2 linked regions of the Caballeronia sp. LZ062 genome follow. The protein of the gene in region 2 binds, or shares a complex with, the protein of the main gene of each other region. Links are inferred from orthologs where the notes say so. Each region holds a gene or a part of one and is shown on either strand. Other genes may lie near its edges. The genes, in order: rpsJ and nusB.

What was found.
Region 1: the proteins of nusB (region 2) and rpsJ are in contact, whole or in part, in a solved structure (PDB 3D3B), measured with the Escherichia coli proteins. The link is inferred for Caballeronia sp. LZ062 from one-to-one orthologs.

Annotation. Positions count from the first base shown.
Region 1 is NZ_JARTWB010000002.1:2,930,096-2,933,319, reverse strand. The notes cover bases 265-3,169. They hold rpsJ (30S ribosomal protein S10), read right to left. Parts: upstream 1,921-3,169; coding sequence 1,609-1,920; downstream 265-1,608. Other genes in these bases: tuf (elongation factor Tu), read right to left, coding at 2,059-3,169; rplC (50S ribosomal protein L3), read right to left, coding at 765-1,424; rplD (50S ribosomal protein L4), read right to left, coding at 265-765. In the rest of the region: rplW (50S ribosomal protein L23), read right to left, coding at 1-148; more of rplD, read right to left, coding at 145-264; more of tuf, read right to left, coding at 3,170-3,224. UniProt on the Escherichia coli protein: Involved in the binding of tRNA to the ribosomes. Part of the processive rRNA transcription and antitermination complex (rrnTAC). The complex forms an RNA-chaperone ring around the RNA exit tunnel of RNA polymerase (RNAP).
Region 2 is NZ_JARTWB010000002.1:1,740,420-1,743,665, reverse strand. The notes cover bases 71-2,997. They hold nusB (transcription antitermination factor NusB), read right to left. Parts: upstream 1,788-2,997; coding sequence 1,353-1,787; downstream 71-1,352. Other genes in these bases: ribBA (bifunctional 3,4-dihydroxy-2-butanone-4-phosphate synthase/GTP cyclohydrolase II), read right to left, coding at 2,330-2,997; ribH (6,7-dimethyl-8-ribityllumazine synthase), read right to left, coding at 1,784-2,293; P9239_RS14230 (pyridoxal phosphate-dependent aminotransferase), read right to left, coding at 139-1,332. Also shown: P9239_RS14235 (lytic transglycosylase domain-containing protein), read left to right, coding at 1-61; more of ribBA, read right to left, coding at 2,998-3,246. UniProt on the Escherichia coli protein: Part of the processive rRNA transcription and antitermination complex (rrnTAC). The complex forms an RNA-chaperone ring around the RNA exit tunnel of RNA polymerase (RNAP).

The sequences.
Region 1 (3,224 bases), 1.2 Mb from region 2 along the record:
CAGCCTTCACTTCCTGCTTCGTGGCGTCCGGCGCGACTTCGAACACGACTTGTTCGTTCTTGTCGGCAACCAGCGTCGCCTTTTCGGAGATCACCGGCGCGAGCAGAACTTGCATCAAACGATGATCGTTTTTGCGAACTTCGCTCATGACAGCAACTCCTCGATCTGAGCGACCGCAGCCTTCGTGATCAGCACTTTCTTGAAGTAGATCAGCGAGAGCGGGTCGGCGTAACGCGGCTCGACAACCGCCACGTGGGCCAGGTTGCGGGACGCGAGGTACAGGTTTTCGTCGACCGTATCGGTGATGACCAACACGGAATCGAGACCCATCGCCTTGAATTTATCAGCCAACAGCTTGGTCTTCGGCGCTTCGAGCGCGAGATCCTCGACCACCGAGATGCGGCCTTCGCGAGCCAACTGCGAGAAGATCGAGCAGAGGCCTGCGCGATGCATCTTCTTGTTGACCTTGTGCGAGAAGTTTTCTTCCGGCGAGTTCGGGAAAATGCGACCACCGCCACGCCACAACGGGCTCGACGACATACCGGCACGAGCGCGGCCCGTACCCTTCTGACGCCACGGCTTCTTCGTGGTGTGCTTGACCTGCTCACGATCCTTCTGAGCGCGGTTGCCGCTACGTGCGTTCGCCTGATAAGCGACGACGACTTGGTGAATCAGGGCTTCGTTGTAATCGCGACCGAACACGACGTCCGATGCGGTCACGCCAGCGCCTTCCTGACCATTGGCATTCAGGAGCTTAAGTTCCATTATTTCGCTCCTTTCGCAGCACGGGTCTTGACGGCCGGGGTCACGAAGACCTTGCCGCCCTTCGCACCCGGAACAGCACCGCGGACGAGCAGCAGATTGCGCTCAGCGTCGATGCGGGCGATTTCGAGATTCTGGACCGTGACGGTCACGTCACCGAGGTGACCCGTCATCCGCTTGCCGGGAAACACACGACCCGGATCCTGCGCCATACCGATCGAACCCGGAACGTTGTGCGAACGCGAGTTACCGTGCGAAGCGCGGCCCGAAGCGAAGTTGTAACGCTTGATGGTACCGGCATAGCCCTTACCGATCGACGTGCCTTGCACGTCAACCTTCTGGCCGACTTCGAAAATGTCCGTACCGATGACGGCGCCGTTCGACAGTTCACCTGCCTTGGCGGTATCGATATGGAATTCGCGGAGGATTTCACCGGCTTGAACGCCAGCTTTGGCGAGGTGACCCGCCAGCGGCTTCGTCACGCGCGAAGCGCGGCGAGTACCGAATGCAACCTGAACGGCGGTATAACCATCCGTTTCAACGGTCTTGATCTGCGTCACACGGTTGTCCGACACGTCCAGCACGGTGACGGGGATCGAATCCCCCTCAGGCGTGAAGATACGGGTCATGCCAACCTTGCGACCTACGAGTCCAAGGCTCATCGTTTTCTCCATTCCCGACTGCGATTGGTCGGGGCTGATTACAAAATGTCCGCTCCGCTATGAGAAGCGAGGCGAACTTTTTACGCGAATGCGCGAAAAGCCTTGGAGTATAACAAGGCTTTTCGATTTCTGCAAGCAATCAAAGACTTAGCTCCATCCGGGAACCCGGCGGAGCTTTGTAGGCTTACTGCAGCTTGATTTCGACGTCCACACCAGCCGGCAGATCGAGCTTCATAAGCGCGTCGACGGTCTTGTCCGTCGGATCGACGATGTCCATCAGGCGTTGGTGCGTACGGATTTCGAGCTGGTCGCGCGACGTCTTGTTGACGTGCGGCGAACGCAGGATGTCAAAACGCTGAATACGCGTCGGCAGCGGCACCGGGCCGCGGACGATCGCGCCAGTCCGCTTCGCCGTATCTACGATCTCGGCTGCCGACTGGTCGATCAGGCGATAGTCGAAAGCCTTCAGACGAATGCGGATTTTCTGGTTCTGCATGACGATTCCTTAAAAAGAGCGAGGCGGTATTGCGCCGCCGATTGTGCGAAAGAGCGAGGAACCGGGCACTCGCTTGGGCCGAACACCCGGTTCCGGTCACGTTACTTCAGTACAGCGACTTCAAAGAAGACCGAGATTTTACTCGATAATCTTCGCAACGACACCAGCGCCGACGGTACGGCCGCCTTCGCGGATAGCGAAGCGCAGACCTTCTTCCATGGCGATCGGGGCGATCAGCTTGACCGTGATCGACACGTTGTCGCCCGGCATCACCATTTCCTTGTCCTTCGGCAGCTCGATCGAGCCGGTCACGTCCGTCGTGCGGAAGTAGAACTGCGGACGGTAGTTGTTGAAGAACGGCGTGTGACGGCCGCCTTCGTCCTTGCTCAGCACGTACACTTCAGCGGTGAAGTGCGTGTGCGGCGTGATCGAACCCGGCTTGGCCAGCACCTGGCCGCGCTCGACGTCTTCACGCTTCGTGCCGCGCAAGAGAATACCGACGTTGTCGCCCGCTTGACCTTGGTCGAGCAGCTTGCGGAACATTTCCACGCCCGTGCAGGTGGTCTTCACCGTCGGCTTGATACCGACGATTTCGATTTCCTCGCCGACCTTCACCACACCGCGCTCGACGCGACCCGTCACCACCGTGCCGCGACCCGAGATCGAGAACACGTCTTCCACCGGCATCAGGAACGCGCCATCCACTGCGCGCTCCGGCGTCGGGATGTACGTGTCCAGCGCGTCGGCCAGGTTCATGATCGCCACTTCACCGAGCTCGCCCGTGTCGCCTTCCAGCGCGAGCTTGGCCGAACCCTTGATGATCGGCGTGTCGTCGCCCGGGAAGTCGTACTTCGACAGGAGTTCGCGCACTTCCATTTCGACGAGCTCGAGCAGCTCGGCGTCGTCCACCATGTCGCACTTGTTCAGGAACACGATGATGTACGGCACGCCGACCTGACGGGCCAGCAGGATGTGCTCGCGCGTTTGCGGCATCGGGCCGTCAGCGGCCGAGCACACCAGGATTGCGCCGTCCATCTGCGCCGCGCCCGTGATCATGTTCTTCACGTAGTCGGCGTGGCCCGGGCAATCGACGTGTGCGTAGTGGCGGTTAGCCGTTTCGTACTCGACGTGCGCGGTGTTGATGGTGATGCCGCGCGCCTTTTCTTCCGGCGCCGCGTCGATCTGGTCATACGCCTTGGCTTCGCCGCCGAACTTCTTGGTCAGCACCGTCGTGATCGCTGCCGTCAGCGTGGTCTTGCCGTGGTCAACGTGACCGATCGTGCCCACGTTCACGTGCGGCTTGG
Region 2 (3,246 bases):
GCAAGACGAAAGCGATTCCGGCGATTCGAAGCATGGCGCTTCGGCCGAACTGGGCGCCTGATCGTCGGCGAACACAGTCAGACAAAACAAAAAGGGCACCACATGCGGGTGCCCTTTTTGTTTGTCGGCGAATGACGTTCAGCGGCTGAAAAAGTCCCCGAGCCGCGCGACGGCTTCTTCCAGCTTCGAGTACGCCGTTGCATACGAGAGCCGGATATATCGATCGGGCGCATGAAAGCCGAAATCCGCGCCCGGCACGAGGACCACGCCCGCGTCATGCAGCATGGAACGCGTGAGCCTTTCGCTGTCGCCGGCAGCGGGGTGCGGCACGCTTGTCGTATCGGCGTAGACGTAGAACGCGCCGTCCGGCACGACCGGCACGCCGAAGCCGAGCGAACGCAGCGCCGGCACGATGTAGTCGCGCCGGCGCTTGAACTCCAGCCGGCGCGCTTCGTAGATGGCGAGCGTCTCCGGCTCGAAGCAGGCGAGCGCCGCATGTTGCGCGAGCGCCGATGCGCAAATGAACAGATTCTGCGAGAGCTTCTCGACCGCGCCGATCATCGCGTGCGGCACGACGAGCCAGCCGAGCCGCCAGCCGGTCATGTTGAAGTACTTCGAGAAGCTGTTGACCGTCACCACGTCGTCGCCGAACGAGAGCGCCGACACGGGCTTCGCGTCGTAGCTCAAGCCCTGATAGATCTCGTCGACGATGGTGAAGCCGCCGCGCTCCCGCACCTTGCCGACGATCCGCCGCAACTCCTCCGGCTCGATGGACGTGCCGGTCGGGTTCGAAGGCGACGCGAGCAGCACGCCGCGCGTCGCGCTCGTCCAGTGCGCTTCGACCTGTTCGGCGGTGAGCTGGAAGCGCTCGGCCGGGCCGCTCGCGATCAGCACCGGCTTGCCGTCCGCCGCCGACACGAAGTGCCGGTTGCACGGATAGCACGGATCGGGCATCAACACTTCGTCGCCGTTGTCGACGAGCGCCATGCACGCGAGCAAGAGCGCGGCGGACGCGCCCGCCGTCACCACGATGCGCGCGGGATCGACGGTCAAGCCGAACGCGTCGCGGTAATGCGCGGCGATCGCCTCGCGCAGCGCGGTGACGCCCAGCGCATTCGTGTACTGCGTGACCCCGCGGGCCAGCGCGTCTGCGGCGGCGCGCGTGACCGGCGCGGGCGCGGTGAAGTCCGGCTCGCCGATTCCCATGTGGATGATGTCGCGTCCGGCGCGCTCCAGCGCCTGGGCGTCCTTCATCAACTCCATCACGTAGAACGGCTCGATGGCGTCGACGCGGGAGGCGAGCCGCATGAGCGGCTCCGAAGCGGTATTCATGCCGTCGATCCCATATCCCGTTAGCCGCGTCCGCGCGCCTGCGCTTCGGCGGGACGCATCGCGACGGCGAGCTTGTCGAGCACGCCGTTCACGTACTTGTAGCCGTCCGAGCCGCCGAAGGTCTTCGTTAGTTCCACTGCCTCGTTGATGACCACGCGATACGGAATGTCGATGTGATGCTTGAATTCGAACGCGGCCACGAGCAGCACTGCGCGCTCGACCGGCGACAACTGGTCGATCGGACGGTCGAGGCACGGTTGCAGTTCGGCGGAAAGCGCATCCGCTTCCTTGATCACGCCGTGCAGGATCGCGTCCAGATGTTCGCGGTCGGCCTTGTCGAAACCCTGCGCGTTGCGCAACTGCGCGTCGATCTCGCCGCCGGGCGCGCCCGACAGCAGCCATTGGTAAAGCCCTTGCGTCGCGAGTTCACGCGAGCGGCGTCGTGCGCTCTTCATGCGCGGTCCTCGTCTTCGTCTTCGTCATCTTCTTCGTCGCCGCCGAGTTGCTCCAGCGCCACCGACAGGTTAGCCATCTCGACTGCCACGCGCGCGGCGTCGCGGCCTTTTTCCGTCATGCGTGCGACGGCTTGTTCGTCGTTTTCGGTCGTGAGCACGGCATTCGCCACCGGAATGCCGAAATCGAGCGCGATGCGCGAAATGCCCGAGCCGCTTTCGTTCGACACGAGTTCGAAGTGGTACGTCTCGCCGCGCACGACCGCGCCGAGCGCGATCAGGGCGTCGAACTGGCCGGATTCGGCGAGCTTTTGCAGCGCGAGCGGAATTTCGAGCGCGCCCGGCACGGTCACGAGCAGCACGTCCTCGCCGATCACGCCGAGGCGCTCCAGCTCCTCGATGCATGCATCCGCGAGGCCGTTGCACACCGGTTCGTTGAAGCGCGACTGCACGATGCCGATGCGCAGGCCGTCACCGTCGAGGTTCGGCTGGTATTGTCCGATTTCCATGTAGAGGTCCGTTGGTTTGGAATAAGTTGGATGCGCTCAGGCCGAACGCAGATGCGCGACGGTGCCGTCGGTTGCGCTCGCCGCCGTCGCGGGGCAGCCGGGCATCGGAATGAAGCCGGTCACTTCGAGCCCGTAGCCCGACATGCTGCCCAGGCGCCGCGGATTGGCGAGCACCTGCATCTTGCCGACGCCGAGATCGCGAAGAATCTGCGCGCCGATGCCGTAGGTCTTGAAGTCGATCGGGCGGCGCTGCGGCTTGGCGGTCTTGTCGCTTTCGTCGAGCGCGCGGAACGTGTCGACCAGATGCTCGCGGCTGTCGCCGCAATTGAGCATGACGATGGCGCCGAGATCGCGCGCGGCGATCTCCTTCATGGCGGCGTCGATGGTCCAGGAGTGCGTCGATGCGTCGATTTCAAGCAGGTCCAGCACCGACAGCGGTTCGTGCACGCGCACGGGCGTCTCGCGATCCGGCGACGGCGTGCCGCGCACGAGCGCGATATGCGGCGAGCCGGTCGGTTCGTCGCGATACAGCACCGCGCGGAACGTGCCGTGCGCGGTCTGCATGGTGCGCTCGCTGACCTTTTCGATGATGGATTCCGTGCGGCTGCGATAGTGGATCAGGTCCGCGATCGTGCCGATCTTGATGCCGTGCTGCTCGCCGAATTCGATGAGATCGGGCAGGCGCGCCATTTCGCCGTCGTCGCGGATCACTTCGCAGATAACGGCGGCGGGCGTGAGGCCCGCGAGCGCGGCGAGGTCGCAGCCGGCTTCCGTGTGGCCCGCGCGCACGAGCACGCCCCCCGGTTGCGCCATGATCGGGAACACGTGGCCCGGCTGAACGATGTCTTCGGCGCGCGCATTCGCGGCGACCGCCGTGGCGATGGTGCGCGAGCGGTCGGCGGCGGAAATGCCGGTGGTCACGCCCTCGGCGGCTTCGATGCTGACGGTGAACG